Regions from separate parts of the Paenibacillus sp. LRG-1 genome, predicted to be linked through region 3. Evidence: predicted binding sites of a transcription regulator. Region 3 holds the regulator's gene; each other region holds the start of a gene.
The links. The regulator Rex, encoded in region 3, represses fermentation and respiration genes when NADH is low (regulators of the CRP and FNR family bind a similar motif). The targets are predictions, from matches to a motif close to TTGTGAAATATTTCACAA.
Positions count from the first base shown of each region.

Region 1 (5,971 bases), 2.6 Mb from region 3:
TCGGAACCGAGGACTGGATCATGGAGCATGGGTGGTTTTGCGGCATATATATCCTGATGCGGACATACCGGTCGTACCCTTATCCATTGATTCTCGGCGCGCTCCCCAGGAGCAATACGAGATTGGACGGATGCTGGCGCCTTTGCGAGAACAAGGGATTTTGATTATCGGTAGCGGCGGATTGGTCCACAACTTGCGGACACTCAAGCAGACGAGTGAGCCAGCCGATTGGGCCGTTCAATATGATGACTGGATTGCACAGCAGCTTCAAGACTGGAATTTGCGCCACCTATTCCAATATGACAAAAAGGCTCCATATGCCAAACAGGCGGTACCTTCTTATGGAATAGAGCATTTTTCACCTTTGTTTTATGCGATGGGGGCTGCGGATCATGAGCGCTCTGCGCATAAGCTTTTTCAATCGTATGTCCTTGGCTCGTTGAGTCTCAATTGTTGGGCTTTTGGTCAAGAAAGTGATACGTAAATGTAAAAAAAGAACTTCCGAATCCACATGGTGTGTGGGAATGGAAGTTCTTTTGTGTATTTTGCGTCTTTGATTAATTAGAAGGCACGTTCTTTTTTAGCCAAGTGGATACCTGCGTAGTACGCTGATCTCCATTTTGATCCAACAGTGTCATAAATGCTTTCAGCTTTTGAATGTAGGTACTCTTCGAATCCATATTACGTTGAACGACGAATTGATACCCTTTTTTGGCATTCGGATGAATCTTCCCGGTATCATAATCGAATAATGGCGTATTGTTCGTGCCATAGAAAGTATAGAAGAAGTACAGATCGTGCAATTTTTTTATAGCTTGTGTACGGTTGGAATGAGGATATTGGTTTAAAAATGCCTCCTGTGCCAGCACTCGTCCGGCTAACTGTTGATAGCCGATACGGAGCGCGGCATCCTTGGTAGCCGCCTGTCCGGATTCCATCGCCATGATGTCAATATAGCTGCGGATATCTGTCGTGGTGTGCTTCCCGAAGACTTTATATTTTTCATAGTTGATGACTGGGTAGTACATGCCTTCTGCAGTTTCAAGTTTGTAGCCGGCATCTCTTGTTTGAGTTAGCAACTTTTTCAGGTTCACATCGCTTGAACGGATGATTACATTTGTGAACGAATCACCGGGTTTATAGATTTGATTTATTTTGGTTTGAACAGAGGCCGGGTATAAGGTCTTTGCATAGGAATCCAATTGCTGGTTCTGTGCATTTTCCAGATGAAGCACCATGATGGTAGCTTGAGAGGCTGGAATGGTTTGAATATGCTTTTGCAAATAAGTGAATGCCTGAGGTAGCTTGCCGGGTTGGCGTAGTAGCTGCTCGAAGGTCTTGGAGATATGTTGTACACTTTCTGCCTGAGATGTCATAGTAGACGTCGCCGCTTTGGCTGATGTCGTATATCCCAATCCCATAGTTTGCACTGTGAAAGTTACGGCTGCGAGCATGAGATAGGCTTTGGTAATTTTTTTCATGATATAACCCTCCATTACGTTCTTTGATGTAACTGTAGTGTATAGGGTAAATGTATCGTGAGCATTCCATGTTGTATCCAACTTGTAAACGTTTGGAGGGGATGATGAATCCGATAAAAGAGTCCGAGTTAGAAGGAGCTGAAAGACCTCTTGTGAGCATAACAGCACAAAAAAAATAACCATTACCCCGGAGGATAACGGTTATTTTGGGATATTTAAGCTATTTTTCGGCTAGGGTCCGCTGGAAAGGTATCTTTATTTTTACGAAACAGTCCACGCAGGAAGGGCAGTACCCAACGGTCAAAGCCAATTCTTCCGGCATTTGCACCAGCAACTACAAGGAAGATTTCAAACAGCAGGTAGATTGCATTGGTGCTTACTGTACCCGAGAACAGGAACGAGAAGTTCATAACCATAGCCATCAAAGCAGCCAGTGTAGTCAATGTACCGAGAAGCAGGCCAACCCCTACCAAGAACTCACCCAATGGGATCAGGACGTTGAACAAACCTACATTCGGCAGGGCAAAGGCTTCGAGGAACGATCCCCACCAGCCTTGTACAGCGGGATGGTCTCCACCTGTTTTAGCAATGGCCCCCGAGATAAATCCGCCTGCATCGAATCCACCTGTCAGCTTTTCAAGTCCGTGGGTCATCCATTCATACCCTAGATAAACCCGTACTACAGTCAGCAACCACATTGCGACTTTGTTCTCACGTAACCAGCTGTTAAACATTCAAACCACTCCTCTTTCTTAATCTATAATGTTGGTTGTATTTCATTTTGTTGGGGATGATCATCTTTGCTACACCTTTATTGTAGTAGGTTCAGTTACAGTTATTTGTGATAAAAATCACAAAGTCTAAATATTTTTTAAATTTTAATGTCTTCAGATAAGTATTCTATAGATTGGTCATGCTTCAATCAAGACAAAAACAGGAAATAAAGCTTATAATGAGAAAAATAACTAAGTGGAGGGATGAACTTGTCCGGGCCCATTTCCCAACGAAATCATTGGTTGCGTGTGATGGCCTCAGCTCTGTTATGCATGACGCTGATGTCTTGTTCTGCTATGTCCAATACGGGTGAATCTGAATCCGTTCCCCAACTGACCAAGCAAGAAACAGAGAAGGAGGCACTTGAACCGCCGAAGGAGCAGTCTATTCCGGCATTTACAGCTCCGCTCACCGGTCTTCCGGTGGAGCAGCCAGTTTTGGAGCGACCGCTCGCTGTCATGATCAACAATGCTCCGGCTGCACGTCCACAGGCAGGACTTAGCCAGGCAGACATGGTATATGAAGTTCTTGCAGAAGGTGGGATTACCCGTCTGGTCGCTTTTTTCCAAAGTCATGGCGGAGATGTAAAGATCGGACCGGTCCGTAGCATTCGACCGTATTTGATTGAGCTGGGCGAAACCTATGGTGCGTTGCCGATACACGCAGGGGGAAGCACAGATGCCTATGCGATTTTACAGCAGCAGCGGAAGGAACATCTGGATGAGATTTCAAATGGAGGGGCTTACTTCTGGCGAAGCAAAGATCGTCGTCCTCCACATAATTTATACACAGACGTGAACAGACTGCGCAAAGGAAGCGATAGTAAAGGGTATGCCAAGCAGACGGACGTTCCAGTATATTCTTACCTCAAATCCGGTGAAACCCCAGTTATGGTGGACGAGACTGCATCATCTTTACAAATCCGATTTTTGCTTAAAAGCTATCGGGTATCTTATACCTATGATCCAGCGGATCAACAATATAAGCGTTTTGTGAACGAAAAGTCACATGTGGATCAAAATAATAACCAACAGCTCTCAGCAGCCAATGTCATTGTGATGAGCGCTAGACATCGAACGTTGGATGATGTAGGCAGATTAAGTGTTGAGTTGGACGGTAGCGGAGAGGCCATGGTGTTTCAACAAGGACGGTTAATACAGGCTGAGTGGCAACATACACCAGGCGATGCGATTCGTTTTATGAAAAATGGGGTTGAAATCCCGTTAACACCAGGTACATCCTATATACATGTGGTACCTGCAGATACTTCACTAAAGGAACATGTAACCATAGAAGCAAATTAGAAAACGAAATACACCTTTTTAGGGAAAAAATGTCGGATAATGACCTTCCATGTCGGGCAATGTATACGTATATCATGAAATTTGCTTTTACAAACATTACAAAAACATTGATGAGTGTGATAAGATAGCAAAGGTTGTCTATTGCAGTCGAAACAGGTTGCGGATATTTTCGTAAAGGGGTAATCGTTATGAGATTGAAGAAAAAGGATATATTCTTCGAGACGTTGGAAAATATGGCAGATACGATCGTGCAAGCAGCCGATTATTTTGCCCAACATACTTCAAATCTTCAGGATGTAACTTTGTTTACAAATGAAATGAAGAAGTATGAAAATAAGTGTGATGATTACACACACACGATTATTACTGAACTGAACAAGACCTTCATTACGCCGTTGGAACGCGACGACATCATGGAACTGACAACAACCATGGATGATGTGTTGGACGGTCTTGAAGCGACGGCTTCTCGTTTTTATATGTACAATATTACGGAGCCGGACGAGTATATTGTGCAGTTCGCTGATATTTTGCGTCAATCAGCTTACGAAATTCAGAAAGCTGTGCATTTGCTTTCACAGAAAAAATTGCTGGCCATTCGTGAATACACTATTCGCCTGAATGATTTGGAAAATCAGGGGGATGAATTGTTGCGTATTTGCATTAAAAACCTGTTTGCAACTGTAACTGACCCTATTGAACTGATTAAACGCAAAGAATTGTACGAACGCCTTGAAACGACAACGGATTCATGCGAGGATGTTGCAAATATGCTGGAATCCATCATTATGCGTAACTCGTAAGGGAGTCCTTTTACATGGATACAAGTTTATTGGTATTGGGTATTGTTATTTTTCTTGCTCTGGCATTTGATTTTATTAATGGTTTTCATGATACGGCGAACGCGATTGCAACTTCGGTATCGACCCGTGCATTGACCCCGCGACGTGCGATTATTATGGCTGCGGTCATGAACTTTCTCGGGGCAATATTGTTTACAGGGGTTGCGAAGACCATTGGTGGAAGTGTCGCTGATCCAACCAAGCTTACGAATGGAATTGATATCGTCATTGCGACGCTGATCGCTGCGATTATCTGGAACCTCTTAACCTGGTGGTTCGGTATTCCTTCATCCTCTTCTCATGCATTGATTGGTGCATTGGCTGGAGCGGTGTATGTAGGTGCGGGATCGGATAAATTAAACTGGAGCGGCTTCATCGGGATTGTCGAAGGACTTATTTTCTCCCCGTTGATTGCTTTTGTTGTCGGTTACATCGTGATGATGATTTTAAAATATATCTTCGCTCATCGTAGTCCGCATACGGTGAACAAAGGGTTTCGTACAATGCAGGTCATTACAGCAGCGCTTCAGTCGTTCACGCATGGTACGAATGATGCTCAAAAGGCGATGGGGATTATTACATTCGCACTCGTTTCGGCGGGGTATCAGGACCATTTGGAAGTACCCATGTGGGTAAAAATTTCAGCCGCAACAGCCATGGCGCTGGGTACGTCTATCGGGGGCTGGAAAATCATCAAGACGATGGGAACCAAGATTTTTAAAATCGAGCCAATTAACGGATTCGCAGCTGACATTTCGGGAGCCTCTGTTATTTTCACAGCTACATTGCTTCATTTGCCCGTAAGTACTACTCATGCCATTACTTCGGCTATTTTGGGTGTGGGTTCTGCGAAGCGCTTTTCCGCTGTGCGTTGGTCGCTGGCCGGTCGAATTATTATTACTTGGGTGATAACCATACCGATTGCTGCACTGTTATCTGGATTGATTTTCAAAATTCTTTTTTAGTTCATTATTATTTCTTGAAAAAAAGGTACACACTATAGAATACACAATAAGCTTCCGTCCGCTTTTTGCGGCAGGGGCTTATTGGCATTCTGGGATAAAACTGCTTCTTCAAAGTTCACACATCCAGATAGTTCCATGAAACGTTTTTCAAAAAATACCTGACATCAAAGTAGTCAATTTTTAATAACTCCTGTAGAATAAACAGAAAACTTTGAACCGTTCAACTGACTGGAGGAAATTATGCAAAAATCTAGAAAACTAATAGCGCTCATGATTTGTTTGTTTTTTGTGGTTGCCCTGGCCGGTAATTTCGGTGTAGTGGCACATGCAGAAAATAAAACAAAGTATGATATCGGCACGGATACAACGTTCGCGCCTTTTGAGTTTGAAGATGTAGATGGTAAATTTGTCGGTATCGACATGGATTTGCTGGCAGCTATTGCCAAGGATCAGAATTTTGAATATACCATTAAGCCTCTTGGCTTTAACGCGGCAGTGCAGGCCCTTGAAACGAATCAAGTGGATGGCGTCATTGCCGGGATGAGTATTACCGATGAACGCAAGCGGAAATTTGATTTTTCCGAGCCTTATTTTGATTCAGGCGT
Region 1 is NZ_CM170126.1:928,874-934,844, forward strand. It holds gene ACUUJN_RS04180 (dioxygenase family protein) at 1-484, shown strand, start outside; gene ACUUJN_RS04185 (hypothetical protein) at 558-1,481, opposite strand; gene ACUUJN_RS04190 (DoxX family membrane protein) at 1,697-2,215, opposite strand; gene ACUUJN_RS04195 (DUF3048 domain-containing protein) at 2,465-3,559, shown strand; gene ACUUJN_RS04200 (DUF47 domain-containing protein) at 3,748-4,362, shown strand; gene ACUUJN_RS04205 (inorganic phosphate transporter) at 4,377-5,366, shown strand; gene ACUUJN_RS04210 (amino acid ABC transporter substrate-binding protein/permease) at 5,607-5,971, shown strand, end outside.
Region 1: a site for Rex is predicted at 2,321-2,338, ahead of ACUUJN_RS04190 (DoxX family membrane protein). Genes of this name have one in related genera too.

Region 2 (5,971 bases), 2.8 Mb from region 3:
AACGGATATTTCGTTCTTCAATATTCCTGTTGTTCTTATGAGTTATACTTCTTCGGTTATTCCAGTGATTATCGCGGTTTGGTTGCTATCCATTCTGGAGAAATTCCTGAATAGAGTAATTCATGATAGCGTGAAAAATTTTATAACGCCACTTATCTGTCTGATGGTCATTGTTCCCTTGACTCTGATTGCGGTTGGACCAATTGGAATATATGCGAGCTTGGGGCTGGCTAAGGGTTACACTTTCTTATACAATTTGAGTCCGATTGTAGCGGGAGTCATTGTAGGTGCCGGGTGGCAGATGTTAGTTGTTATGGGGCTCCACTGGGCGTTTATTCCTATCATGTACAATAACATTGCGGTATACGGTCATGATACTTTGAAACCATTATTTGCGCCTTCTAACTTTGCACAAGCAGGTGCGGCACTGGGTGTATTCCTTAAAACCAGAAATCCAAAAGTGAGAGCGATTGCCGGGCCTGCAGCGATAACAGGTTTGTTTGGCATCACGGAACCGATCATCTACGGGATTAGTATCCGCTACAAAAAACCGTTCGTATGGGCTATTATCGGGGGCGCTATCGCCGGGGCAATCACAGGTGCGGCGGGTTCCGTGGCAATTGCTCCAGGTATACCGGGCTTGGCATCCCTGCCGATATTCTTCGGCACAGGATTTGCCGGATTCGTAATTGCCATTATCGTAGCTTATATATTCACAGCCATTACCACGTATTTCTTTGGATTTAATGATTCCATGGAAACAGAAATGATTGCAGTCCATGAAGAGAAGAAAGAAGCTGCAACCCCAGCTCCTGCGCTAACGAACGAGAATATTTCCAGCCCGCTGACGGGTACTGTCAAACCGTTATCCGAGATATCTGATGAAGTGTTCTCTACTGGAGCCATGGGTAAAGGCGTTGCTATTGTGCCTGAGGATGGCAAACTGCTCTCTCCATTCAACGGAACTATAGCTAATGCCTTCCGTACAGGCCATGCGATTGGTATTGTATCGGATGGAGGAACGGAGATCTTGGTTCACATCGGTATGGACACCGTCAAGTTGAAAGGACAGCATTTTAAAACGCATATCTCAGAAGGGGATCGGGTTACCAAAGGTCAACTGCTGGTCGAGTTTGATATTGGAGCAATTAAAGCTCTGGGCTATGACATGACTACACCGATTATTGTGACGAATACAGCCGAATACTCTGACGTTAAGGTGCTGGGAAATAACCGAGTGTACACAGGAGATTCATTGCTGGAGGTCAAGCTATGAAGACTACGGAAAGACTAAATCAAATCAATGCACCTTTGGTTATTTATGAGGTAATGAGCGAAGCATTCCGCCCGTATGGAAGGCTGCTGCCTCATTTTAATACCACAGAGCTTATCAAGTATGCAAAAGAAACGACCAGCGTACCCGATCAGGGAAACCATTATGTACCTTCGGTCGCAGAACTCGAAGACTTCGGTGTAATTCACCGGATTCAAGATGAGGTGTACGGCCAACTTCCAATTCAGGCTGGTTTTTGCGCAGGTCAGAATACGGGTCTGACCGGGCTGGAATATCATCAGGGCAGCGAGGTGGTGATTGCCGCTACAGACTGTATTCATCTTGTCGGCAGAGTACAGGACATTGAGGACAATTCCTATGACAGTGCAAATGTTCAGGTGTTTTTTCAGCCTAAAAACACGGTTGTCGAGATATATTCAACGACACTTCATTATGCTCCCTGTAAAGTTGACAGTGAAGGATATTTGACGATTGTGATCCTTCCGGCAGGAACGAATATGCCACTTGAAGCGGGAGAAGGTAGCCGGGGGAACCTACTGCTGACTAAGAAAAATAAATTTCTTATGGTTCATAGTACACAGATGGAAAAAATCGCGGCTGGCGTCCATCCCGGGCTGCACGGGAAGTTGCTGAATATTTCTCCCATTTGAGTCAAAGTCCATCATTCATAAATTAAACTAAGGGACCAGCTAGCTGGTCCTTTTTTTTAACTCAATTTCAGCTGCTTACCTTTATCCCTTGAAGCAGAATAGGGAAATCCCTAAATATTTTTAATTTGAACTACATTGTGATTCTAATCACATATAGCTCTATCTGCTGCATTAAAATAGAAGCATAAGCAATATTCATAGGAACGTAGGAGATGTCGTCGGATAGGAAGCATCGTCGAATGAATGGAGGAACCGGTATATGATAAACAGTAAACAAAAACTTGTGGTTATAGGGAACGGGATGGCTGGTATCAATACGGTCGAACAAATTTTGAAATTAACGGATAAGTATGAAATTACGGTCCTGGGAAATGAGCCGCATCCGAACTATAACAGGATCATGCTCTCTTATGTGTTGGAAGGTAGTAAAACGATTGATGATATCATACTGAACGATTTGCAATGGTACGCGGATCAAGGGATTACTTTATATACAGGAAAAATGGTGAAAAGCATTGACGGTGAGAACAAGAAGATTCGCACCGAAGACGGACTGGAAATTGATTATGATGTAGCTTTGGTAGCTACTGGTTCACAATCATTTATTCTGCCTATTCCGGGTAAAGAATTACCGGGTGTCATCGGTTTCCGAGATATCGCCGATTGCTCGGCAATGCTTGAGGCAGCAAAGACCTTTAAAAAGGCAGCTGTCATTGGTGGAGGCCTATTGGGGCTGGAAGCAGCTAAAGGCTTGGTCAACCTGGGTATGGATGTTACGGTCGTTCATTTAATGGAGGATTTGATGGAACGCCAGCTGGACCGGGAAGCCTCTGCGATGCTGAAAACAGAACTAGAACGCCAGGGAATCAAGTTTGCTATGCAAATGCAAACTGCGGAGGTGTACGGTCAAGATCGGGTACAAGGACTGCGGTTTTCAGACGGAAGCGAGCTGGAAGCGGATTTGGTCGTTATGGCCGTCGGGATCAAACCTAATATTCAGGTGGCTGTGCAAAGTGGTATGGAAACGAACCGTGGTATTGTAGTCGATGATTTGATGAGAACCTCCGTGCCGGATGTATATGCTGTAGGGGAATGTGTTGAACACCGCGGAACCTGTTACGGCTTGGTAGCTCCGCTGTTTGAACAGGGGAGTGTAATTGCCAAACATTTGGCAGGTGCGGATACTGAAGGTTATATGGGATCGGTGGTTTCCACCAAGCTCAAAATTTCAGGAGTGGATGTTTTCTCAGCTGGCGAATTCATAACCCAGCCTGAACATACGGTGATTGTGGCAAAGGATGAGTGGAAGCGCACATACAAAAAAGTGCTGCTTCGTGAAAATAAGATTGTTGGAACTGTACTGTTTGGCGATGTGAGCGAATCTGCTAGCCTTCAAAAATATGTGCGTCAGCAAACGTTGATGACAGATGAGATATATGGACAGATCATGGGTACTGGATGCAGCAAGGACGGGGCGAAATCATTATCCGCTGAAACGATGGCTGATGATGAAATTGTCTGTGGCTGTAACGGTGTAACCAAAAAGACGATTGTGGATGCGATTAATGATAATGGACTGACCACAGTCGATGAAATTAAGGCATGTACCGGAGCAACGCGTTCCTGTGGAGGGTGTAAGCCGGTTGTAGAGCAAATTCTGCAGTACGTTCTTGGAGACAGCTTCAAGACGTCAGCCAAGCAAGGAATATGTGGCTGCACAACTTTGAGTCGGGACGAGATTGTGGAAGCGATCAAAACCAAAGGGCTGACAACAACGCGTGAAGTTATGAATGTACTGGGTTGGCATAATGATGAAGGATGCTCCAAATGTCGGCCAGCGCTGAATTACTATCTGGGAATGATTAACCCGGATACCTATGAAAATGAGGGAGATTCCCGTTTTGTAAATGAGCGATTGCACGCGAACATTCAAAAGGATGGAACGTTTACAGTTGTTCCTAGAATGTACGGTGGTGTAACGACCCCAGAAGATTTGAAGAAGATAGCAGATGTTTCTCTTAAATACAACGTTAAGGTCGTTAAAGTAACAGGAGGACAGCGGCTGGATTTGATCGGTGTCCGTAAAGAGGATCTGCCTAAAGTATGGGAAGAACTCGATATGCCGTCGGGATATGCCTACGCGAAGTCACTTCGTACAGTTAAAACCTGTGTTGGATCACAATTTTGCCGGTTTGGCACACAGGACTCGATGGGAATGGGAGAAGTGTTGGAACGGAAATTCGAACGACTGGATTTCCCGGCAAAATTCAAATTAGCGGTTAATGGATGTCCACGCAACTGTGCGGAATCATGTACCAAAGATATCGGAATCGTAGGTAATGATGGGGGCTGGGAGATCTTTATCGGTGGTAATGGCGGTATTAAAGCGCGGTTGGCTGATTCACTCTGTAAAGTAAAAACCGACGCCGAGTTGATTGATATTGTAGGAAGCGTAATGCAACTCTACCGGGAAACAGGACAATACCTGGAACGTACTTCGGAGTGGGTGGAACGGATCGGTCTGGAGGAGATTCAGAAGGCTGTCGTTCATGATACAGATCATCGACAAGCTTTAGTAGAACGCATCGAATTTGCATTACAACAGGTCGAAGACCCTTGGAAAAAGATCATCAATGATGAGGATTCACGCAAAAATTTATTCGAGGTTGTCACCCCGTCTATTGTGTAATTGTATCTAAAATGCCTGAGGAAGGGAGCGATCAAGCAAATGATCAAAAATGCCGAATGGCTTGTCGTCGGTCATAGTAAGGATTTTCCGATCAGAATAGGGCGTACCATCCATATCAAAGGTACTGAAATTGCTGTTTTCCGCACTTCGGAGAATGAGCTTTATGCCGTTGAAAATAGCAGTCCTCATCCCAAAGGAGGTCCTCTTACAGAGGCTATAGTATCTGGTCATTATATCTATGATCCTTTATATGACTGGAAAATTGATCTGCAGACGGGCATCGTTCAAGAGCCTGATCACGGACAAATTAAAACGTTCGCCGTTTGTGAAGAGGGAGAAGAAGTAAAAATATCGTTCGAAACGGTTTAGTTCGTCTGTTGGAATACAAATAAAAAGGGCTCGACAGGAACAATCCTGTGGGGCCCTTTTTTCGTCTTGGATCAGGTAATGGTAACGCCTGCGCTTGCATAACCTACGATAGTGTTTACGAGGGAAAGTCCCGTAGCTGTTGCAGAGAAGACAAGGAGCAGACGAGTCTGTGCGGTTACGGGGATAGCCAAACCAGTAGTAATGCCGCTAGAGGTCGTTCCCAAAGCAACAATGCCATTCAGTGGAGGGGCCAATGTAACGATAGCTCCCGGAACTGCTGTGAAAGTGTTATTAGGTGTTGGGGAACTAAACAGCTGGGCAGTAATTGTCGCAGTTGAACCCACGAGAGTTAATGCAGCTGTTGTACTGAAGTAACCAGTAATAGATGTAATTACGCCATCCCGTGGTACGGAAAAAGCAAAGTTAATCAGAGGTCCTACAAGTGTACCTGTCAGGTCTATGACCCCGCCTACGAGGCTAATACCTGTTGCTGAGCTCCCAAAGCCGATCAAACTTGTGGTTCCTACCACTCCGCCAAGAACAGTTGTCAGTATAGCAGGTCCTCCTGAAGCAAACGGGATGATGGCTCCCGAGCCGGTGGCTCCGGTAATCCCTGTAACGCCCGCAGCACCCGTGGCGCCGACAGGTCCGGCCGGGCCTTCCGGTCCAGCGGCCCCGATAGGCCCGGCGGCGCCAACAGGTCCAGCCGCTCCAATGGGCCCCGCAGGCCCCACGGGCCCGGCAGGGCCAACAGGTCCGGGTGCTCCGATAGGTCCAGCGGCGCCGATAGGTCCGGGAGGCCCTTGTGGCCCTGGTCCACCTGCGGGTCCAGGCGCACCGCCGGGTCCCACAGGTCCAGGAGGTCCTTGTGCACCGGACTCCCCTGACAAGTATGTTTCACCTAATACGTTGCTAACCGTCGTTCCAGCGATTCTGATCGCGCTGATTAAGCTGTCTTTAAGAGCAGGA
Region 2 is NZ_CM170126.1:713,942-719,912, forward strand. It holds gene ACUUJN_RS03200 (beta-glucoside-specific PTS transporter subunit IIABC) at 1-1,276, shown strand, start outside; gene ACUUJN_RS03205 (DUF4867 family protein) at 1,273-1,944, shown strand; gene nirB (nitrite reductase large subunit NirB) at 2,204-4,633, shown strand; gene nirD (nitrite reductase small subunit NirD) at 4,673-5,002, shown strand; gene ACUUJN_RS03220 (exosporium glycoprotein BclB-related protein) at 5,074-5,971, opposite strand, start outside.
Region 2: a site for Rex is predicted at 2,080-2,097, ahead of nirB (nitrite reductase large subunit NirB). Genes of this name have one in related genera too.

Region 3 (5,971 bases):
TTGGAGGGACATCAGTTTTTTCGTCAACTTGCGCTAAAAGTGGAAGATTGGACGGAGCTAGCTGCACCGCGTAGAGAAGATGACCCGAATCCACTTTCAGGTGTTTCCTTTGAGGAGTACATGGATGATGTGCGGGACAATTTGCGTTCATCCTTGAGCCAATATGAGGAGCGCGAGGCGCAGATACAGATGATTGAGGGTGTAAATCAGGCACTGAGTGAAGACAAGCATCTGCTGATCGAAGCAGGTACAGGAACAGGAAAGTCTCTCGGTTATTTGCTCCCATCGCTGTATCACAGTGTAAAAAAAGGACAGCGCGTTATGGTAAGTACACATACGATCAACCTGCAGGAGCAATTACGCGAGCGCGACATTCCGATGCTGACCAAGGTGATTCCGTTTCCATTCCGGGCTGCTATTTTCAAGGGTCGGGGACATTATTTGTGTCTGCGTAAGTTTGAACATAAAATAAACAGAAGAGACTTCGCGACACCAAAGGAAGATTTAATTACAGCGGCTCAAATGATCGTCTGGTTGACGCTAACAGAAACCGGTGATGATGAAGAACTAAACCTGAGCAACCGTGGAGGGGATTTCTGGGAAACGGTGGCGAGTGATTCAGAGTCCTGTCTTGGTCGTTCTTGTCCATGGTTCCGCAAATGCTATTATCATCGTGCACGCCATGAAGCAGGAATAGCGGATGTCGTTATTACGAATCACTCTAAGTTGTTCACAGACGTCAAAGCCAGTCACCAGTTGTTGCCGAGCTATGAACATCTGGTGATTGATGAAGCTCATCACCTGGAGGAAGTAGCTGGTAAGCACCTAGGTATGCATATGAAATATTTCACACTCGTGCATACACTGACGCGACTGTTCAAAGACAGCAAGAATGGACAACTGCCTTCACTTCGTCAACAGTTGGCGAAATCGGGGCACGAGAAGTCGGCGGATTGGGCCTCAACCATCGACCAGCTGTATCCGCTCGTGTTAGAGGTTAAGGAAACTTGGGACCTGCTAAGCGACAAGCTGTTTGGCATGTTGCCAGAGCGAAGCGATGCGACACCGGGTGAAACAGGACAGTTTTCTTCCCGTCTCAAACCTTCGGCCAAGCCTGCAAAGTGGGATCAGGCGGGGGCTTTGGAAAATCAGCTATATGTAACGATGAGCGAAATTTTGCGCAAGGGCGACAAGCTGATGCTGGACGTCAAGGAAGAACATGACGATTATGCGGCAGATAGCCTTATTACAGATATCACGGGTCTGCTCAAGGATTTGGCGGGAATCCGAGAAAATTTGCGCTTTTTTATCCGACTCGATGATGAAACAACCGTATACTGGCTCGAAGCGAGTGGGCAATTCCGTAGTAAATCATTGCAATTTTATGCGGTGCCCGTCGATGTGAGCCGCCAGTTGAAAGAAATGTTTTTTGACAAAAAAAGAAGCATTATTCTGACGTCTGCTACCTTATCGGTAGATAAGTCGTTTCAGTACATGATCGATCAGCTCGGCTTGCAGGAGGCCGCAGATCAAGAGCGGCTGATGACTTCGCAGCTCCCGTCACCCTTTAATTACAGGGATCAGGTGTTGCTGGTCATTCCACGGGATTTCCCAAGCGTGAAGGGCAGTGTAGGAGATGCACACTTTGTAGATATGCTCGTTAGCTCTCTAGGAGCGACTGCTCAGGCGACGCGGGGGAGAATGCTCGTTCTGTTTACTTCCTATCGGATGCTCCGGCAAGTGTATGAGCCGCTCAAAGAGGCCTTAGCATCCAGCGAAATTACTGTGCTGGGACAAGGTGTGGACAGTGGGAGTCGCAGCAAGCTAACCCGCCGTTTTCAGGAAGCCAAAGCTTCTGTATTGCTGGGAACCAGCAGCTTCTGGGAAGGCGTCGATATTCCAGGAAAGGCTCTGACTTGTCTGGCCATTGTTCGCTTGCCGTTTCAACCGCCGAATCACCCGTTGCTGGAGGCAAAAAGCGAGCTGCTTCAGCAGCAGAAGAAGAATCCATTTATGAAGCTGTCTGTACCACAAGCGGTCATTCGCTTCAAACAGGGATTTGGTCGGTTAGTACGTACAGCGAGCGACCACGGGGTCGTTATCGTTTACGATACGCGTGTGATCGAATCCTATTACGGAAAGCACTTTTTGTACTCGTTACCGGGACCAAAAATGGAGCATATGCCATCGGAGCAAATGGTGCCCCGCATCGCCGAATGGCTCCAATCCGCCCCGGAGACAGAGGCATAACGGACGGACACTAAGTATGTTCGTTACAATTAGGGGGAGCAAGTATGAAATCAGATAAAATTTCAGAGGCTGTCGTACGGAGGTTACCCGTATATTTACGTTATCTGAATGCACTTCACAAACGGGAGGTGGCTACGGTCTCTTCTCAAGAGTTGGGACAGAGGCTAGATTTGAACCCGGCCCAAATCCGTAAAGATCTCGCCTATTTTGGAGATTTTGGTCGGAAGGGTATCGGTTATGATGTTTCTTATCTAATTGAGAAAATACGCCATATCCTGAAAATCGACCAGCAAATTAATGTCGTATTGGTCGGTGCGGGTAATCTGGGGCAAGCCCTTTCGAATTATAACGCTTATTTAAAAGACAATATGAAGATTGTCGCAGTATTTGATGCGTTTCCGGATAAGGTAGGGACCAAGATCAATACATTGGTCGTTCAACCGATGGATGAACTGGAAGCGACTGTGAAAGAAAAAAACATTCGAATCGGGATTATTACCGTACCTGATTTTGAAGCACAGCACGTGGCTGACAGGCTTATTGAGAGCGGAATTGGAGCGATCCTGAACTTTGCACCGACTACTCTCAAGGCACCGGCCAACATTCGGATTCATGCCACAGACTTTACAACTGATTTGCTTAGCCTCGCTTATTATTTGGAGGACGGAAAGGAAGAAACACAATATGACAGTGAATAAATGGATGATTAAAAACGGCTCTTTTGCCGTAAATGGATCAGAAGCTGGGGTAGTCCATGGTTTTATGATTGTGGAGGATAGCCGTATTACTTATATTGGCGAGACTTTGCCTGCGGGTGAGGAAGAGACGGAAGCGATCGATGGTAAGGGGCTATTGTTTTTACCTGGTCTGATTAATACTCATGGTCATGCGGCGATGTCTCTGCTGCGTGGGCATGGAGATGACTTGGCACTTCAAGTATGGCTTCAGGAGAAAATGTGGCCTATGGAAGCCAAGTTTACATCTACGGACGTGTACTGGGGTACGTCCTTGTCTGTGCTGGAAATGCTGAAAGGTGGAACAACGACCTTCCTGGATATGTACGATCATATGGATGAGGTGGCTCGTGTAGCTGAAGAGTCAGGTATTCGTGCAAGTCTGATGCGTGGAGCAATTGGACTATGCTCGGAAGAAGAACAGCGAATCAAGCTGGCTGAGGCCGTGACTTTTGCGCGTAACTGGCATGGTAAAGCAGACGGGCGTATTACAACGATGATGTCTCCGCACGCGCCATACACATGTCCACCTGCGTTTATTGAAAAATTCGTACAAGCTGCGCATGATCTGGACTTGCCACTGCATACGCACATGTCTGAGACGATCGCCGAAGTGGAGCAAAACATACGCGACTACGGTTTGCGTCCAGTTGCACATTTGGATAAGCTTGGCTTTTTCTCCCGTCCTTCGCTTGTTGCCCATGGCGTTCATTTGAACGACGAAGAAATAGCTTTACTGGCTGAAAGTGGTGTAGCGGTTTCGCACAATCCTGGTAGCAACTTGAAGCTGGCAAGTGGTGTGGCCAGAGTGCCTGAATTGCTGCGTGCAGGGGTTACTGTTTCTCTCGGAACGGATGGTCCTGCCAGCAATAATAACCTGGATATGTTCGAGGAAATGCGTCTGGCGGCACTTATTCACAAGGGTGTATCCGGTGACCCTACGGCAGTTCCTGCAAGTGAAGCGCTGCGTCTTGCAACAGAATACGGTGCAAAGTCGATTGGTTTAAAAGAAGTAGGAGCGTTGGCAGCGGGCAACAAGGCTGACTTTATCGCGTTGGATCTGAATCAGGCACATTTCTTGCCGCGTACAGATCTTATTTCCCATGCGGTATACTCTGCAAGCGCCAAGGACGTGGCTCATGTGTGGGTAGACGGTCGCCAGGTTGTGAAAAACGGCGAATGCCTGACTATGGACGAGGAACGTATCAAACATGAGGCACAAGCCGCCTTTGAAGGGCTGCTGTCGCGCTAATTTAGGTGTCACATCCCCTTAGAGAGGAAGCACGGGTTTGAAAAATAAGAAAAAGTGGATAGCGGTCGCCATTTTGGCCGTGATACTGATCCTGATCAGCATTTTCTGGTATTATTCCTATGTTACTCAAGACCAGGTGGCTGAGGAAAATGCTGCTATCATTAAGGCCAAGCAATCAGGTGGTCTGGTTAGCACGACTCAAACATGGAAGTCTGTGTGGGATCAGGTATACTGGGTGGTTCAAGGGAAAAATGCACAGAATGAAAATATAATGGTGTGGGTTCCTTTTCAAAAAGTGGAAGGACAACCTAACGTACCTGCCGCAGATAATAGCGGTGTTCACACCGAGTTGCTGAAGAACGGAGTCGATGAGCAAAAAATGACGGCAATAATTCAGCAGCAGCTTCCAGGTGCAAAAATTGTAAGGCTTCAGCCGAGTGTGTTCAATGGCGAATATGTGTGGCAGTTGTTTTACGATGATGGAAGTCATCATTACTACACCTTTTATCGTTTCTCAGATGGGGTAGCGACGGGTGTGAAATATACTTTGCCCAATAACTGAGCTGGTGTGAGGATTGGCAAATGTGGAATGAATGACTAGTAAATGATTAAAAGCTCAAGAAAAAGACGTAAATACGACAAAATTCGTATTTACGTCTTTTGGTTTTGCTATGCCGTAAAGCTGGCTGAAAGCCAGTGAAGCATCTTTACCTATCCATCTTCTCTCCTAGGTCAAATTCATCTTTGTGGCGGGCAATAGCGGAGTGGAGGATTTGAATCTGGAGAAGCGGAGCGTTCGCCTTTGCCGCCGGATTTTCCCCATAAGAATCTAATCGAAAAAATCCGGTGGCAACAGCGATCGTAAGATCAAATCCTACACGCAGCGTCTCGCCTCCACCATAACCAAAGATTTTGCCTCATCACAACTCCTCCACACATTGCCTTCGATATTAGATATACGTTATGATATACTATATTTTATAAGTGATAGACAAAAATGATAGAAAAAAGAATTGCTGATCACTATAAGATCATGCAATTTGGTTGTTTGTTGACATTCGTCCCGTTTCTTCTGGGTTTTACATTTTGAGAGGAGGATGTTGTTTGAAATTGCGTGTAGTTCCTATCGTTGTGGCGGCAGTTTTGGCAGCTTTGCTGCTATTTGGGGGATGGTTCATTTACCGTCAGGTTACAATGCAAAGTCCTCTGGAAAAACTGGTATCTCAATATCCAGGCGTGACAAGCGCTCAAATAGATATTAAACAGGATCAGGTTGTATTGAAACTAGATCTCAAACCGCAGGCGGATGTGGCCAGATTGGTCGATGTGGTTAAGCAAAAAGGACAATCCATCATTGGCAGCCGCACCATTAAGTTGGATATCGCAGATCGTTCCAATTCAGCACTGAATCAATGGTGGTCTGAGGCTATGTTTCCTGTGGCCGAAGCGATGGAAAATAAAAAGTATACTCAAATTTCATCTACAGTTGAGCAGATGAAAAAGAAAAAGACGGGTATCAAAGCTGATACCGACATGGATTCGAACAATGTCTATATCCGACTCAGCGAAGGTAAAGCGACCAAGTTTATCGTTTTGCCACGTCAATCTCAGCAAATGGGGGTATGGCCTAATGCCTAGATGGATTAAGGAAATATTAATCGGCATTGTGCCGGTAACCATTATATTTCTCGTTTTTATTGGGGTAAATATTATCCCTCTTCTGGTTGCTGGCGTG
Region 3 is NZ_CM170126.1:3,543,049-3,549,019, reverse strand. It holds gene dinG (ATP-dependent DNA helicase DinG) at 1-2,250, shown strand, start outside; gene ACUUJN_RS15685 (redox-sensing transcriptional repressor Rex) at 2,295-2,948, shown strand; gene ACUUJN_RS15680 (amidohydrolase) at 2,935-4,236, shown strand; gene ACUUJN_RS15675 (cell wall elongation regulator TseB-like domain-containing protein) at 4,274-4,798, shown strand; gene ACUUJN_RS15670 (hypothetical protein) at 5,341-5,874, shown strand; gene ACUUJN_RS15665 (AAA family ATPase) at 5,867-5,971, shown strand, end outside.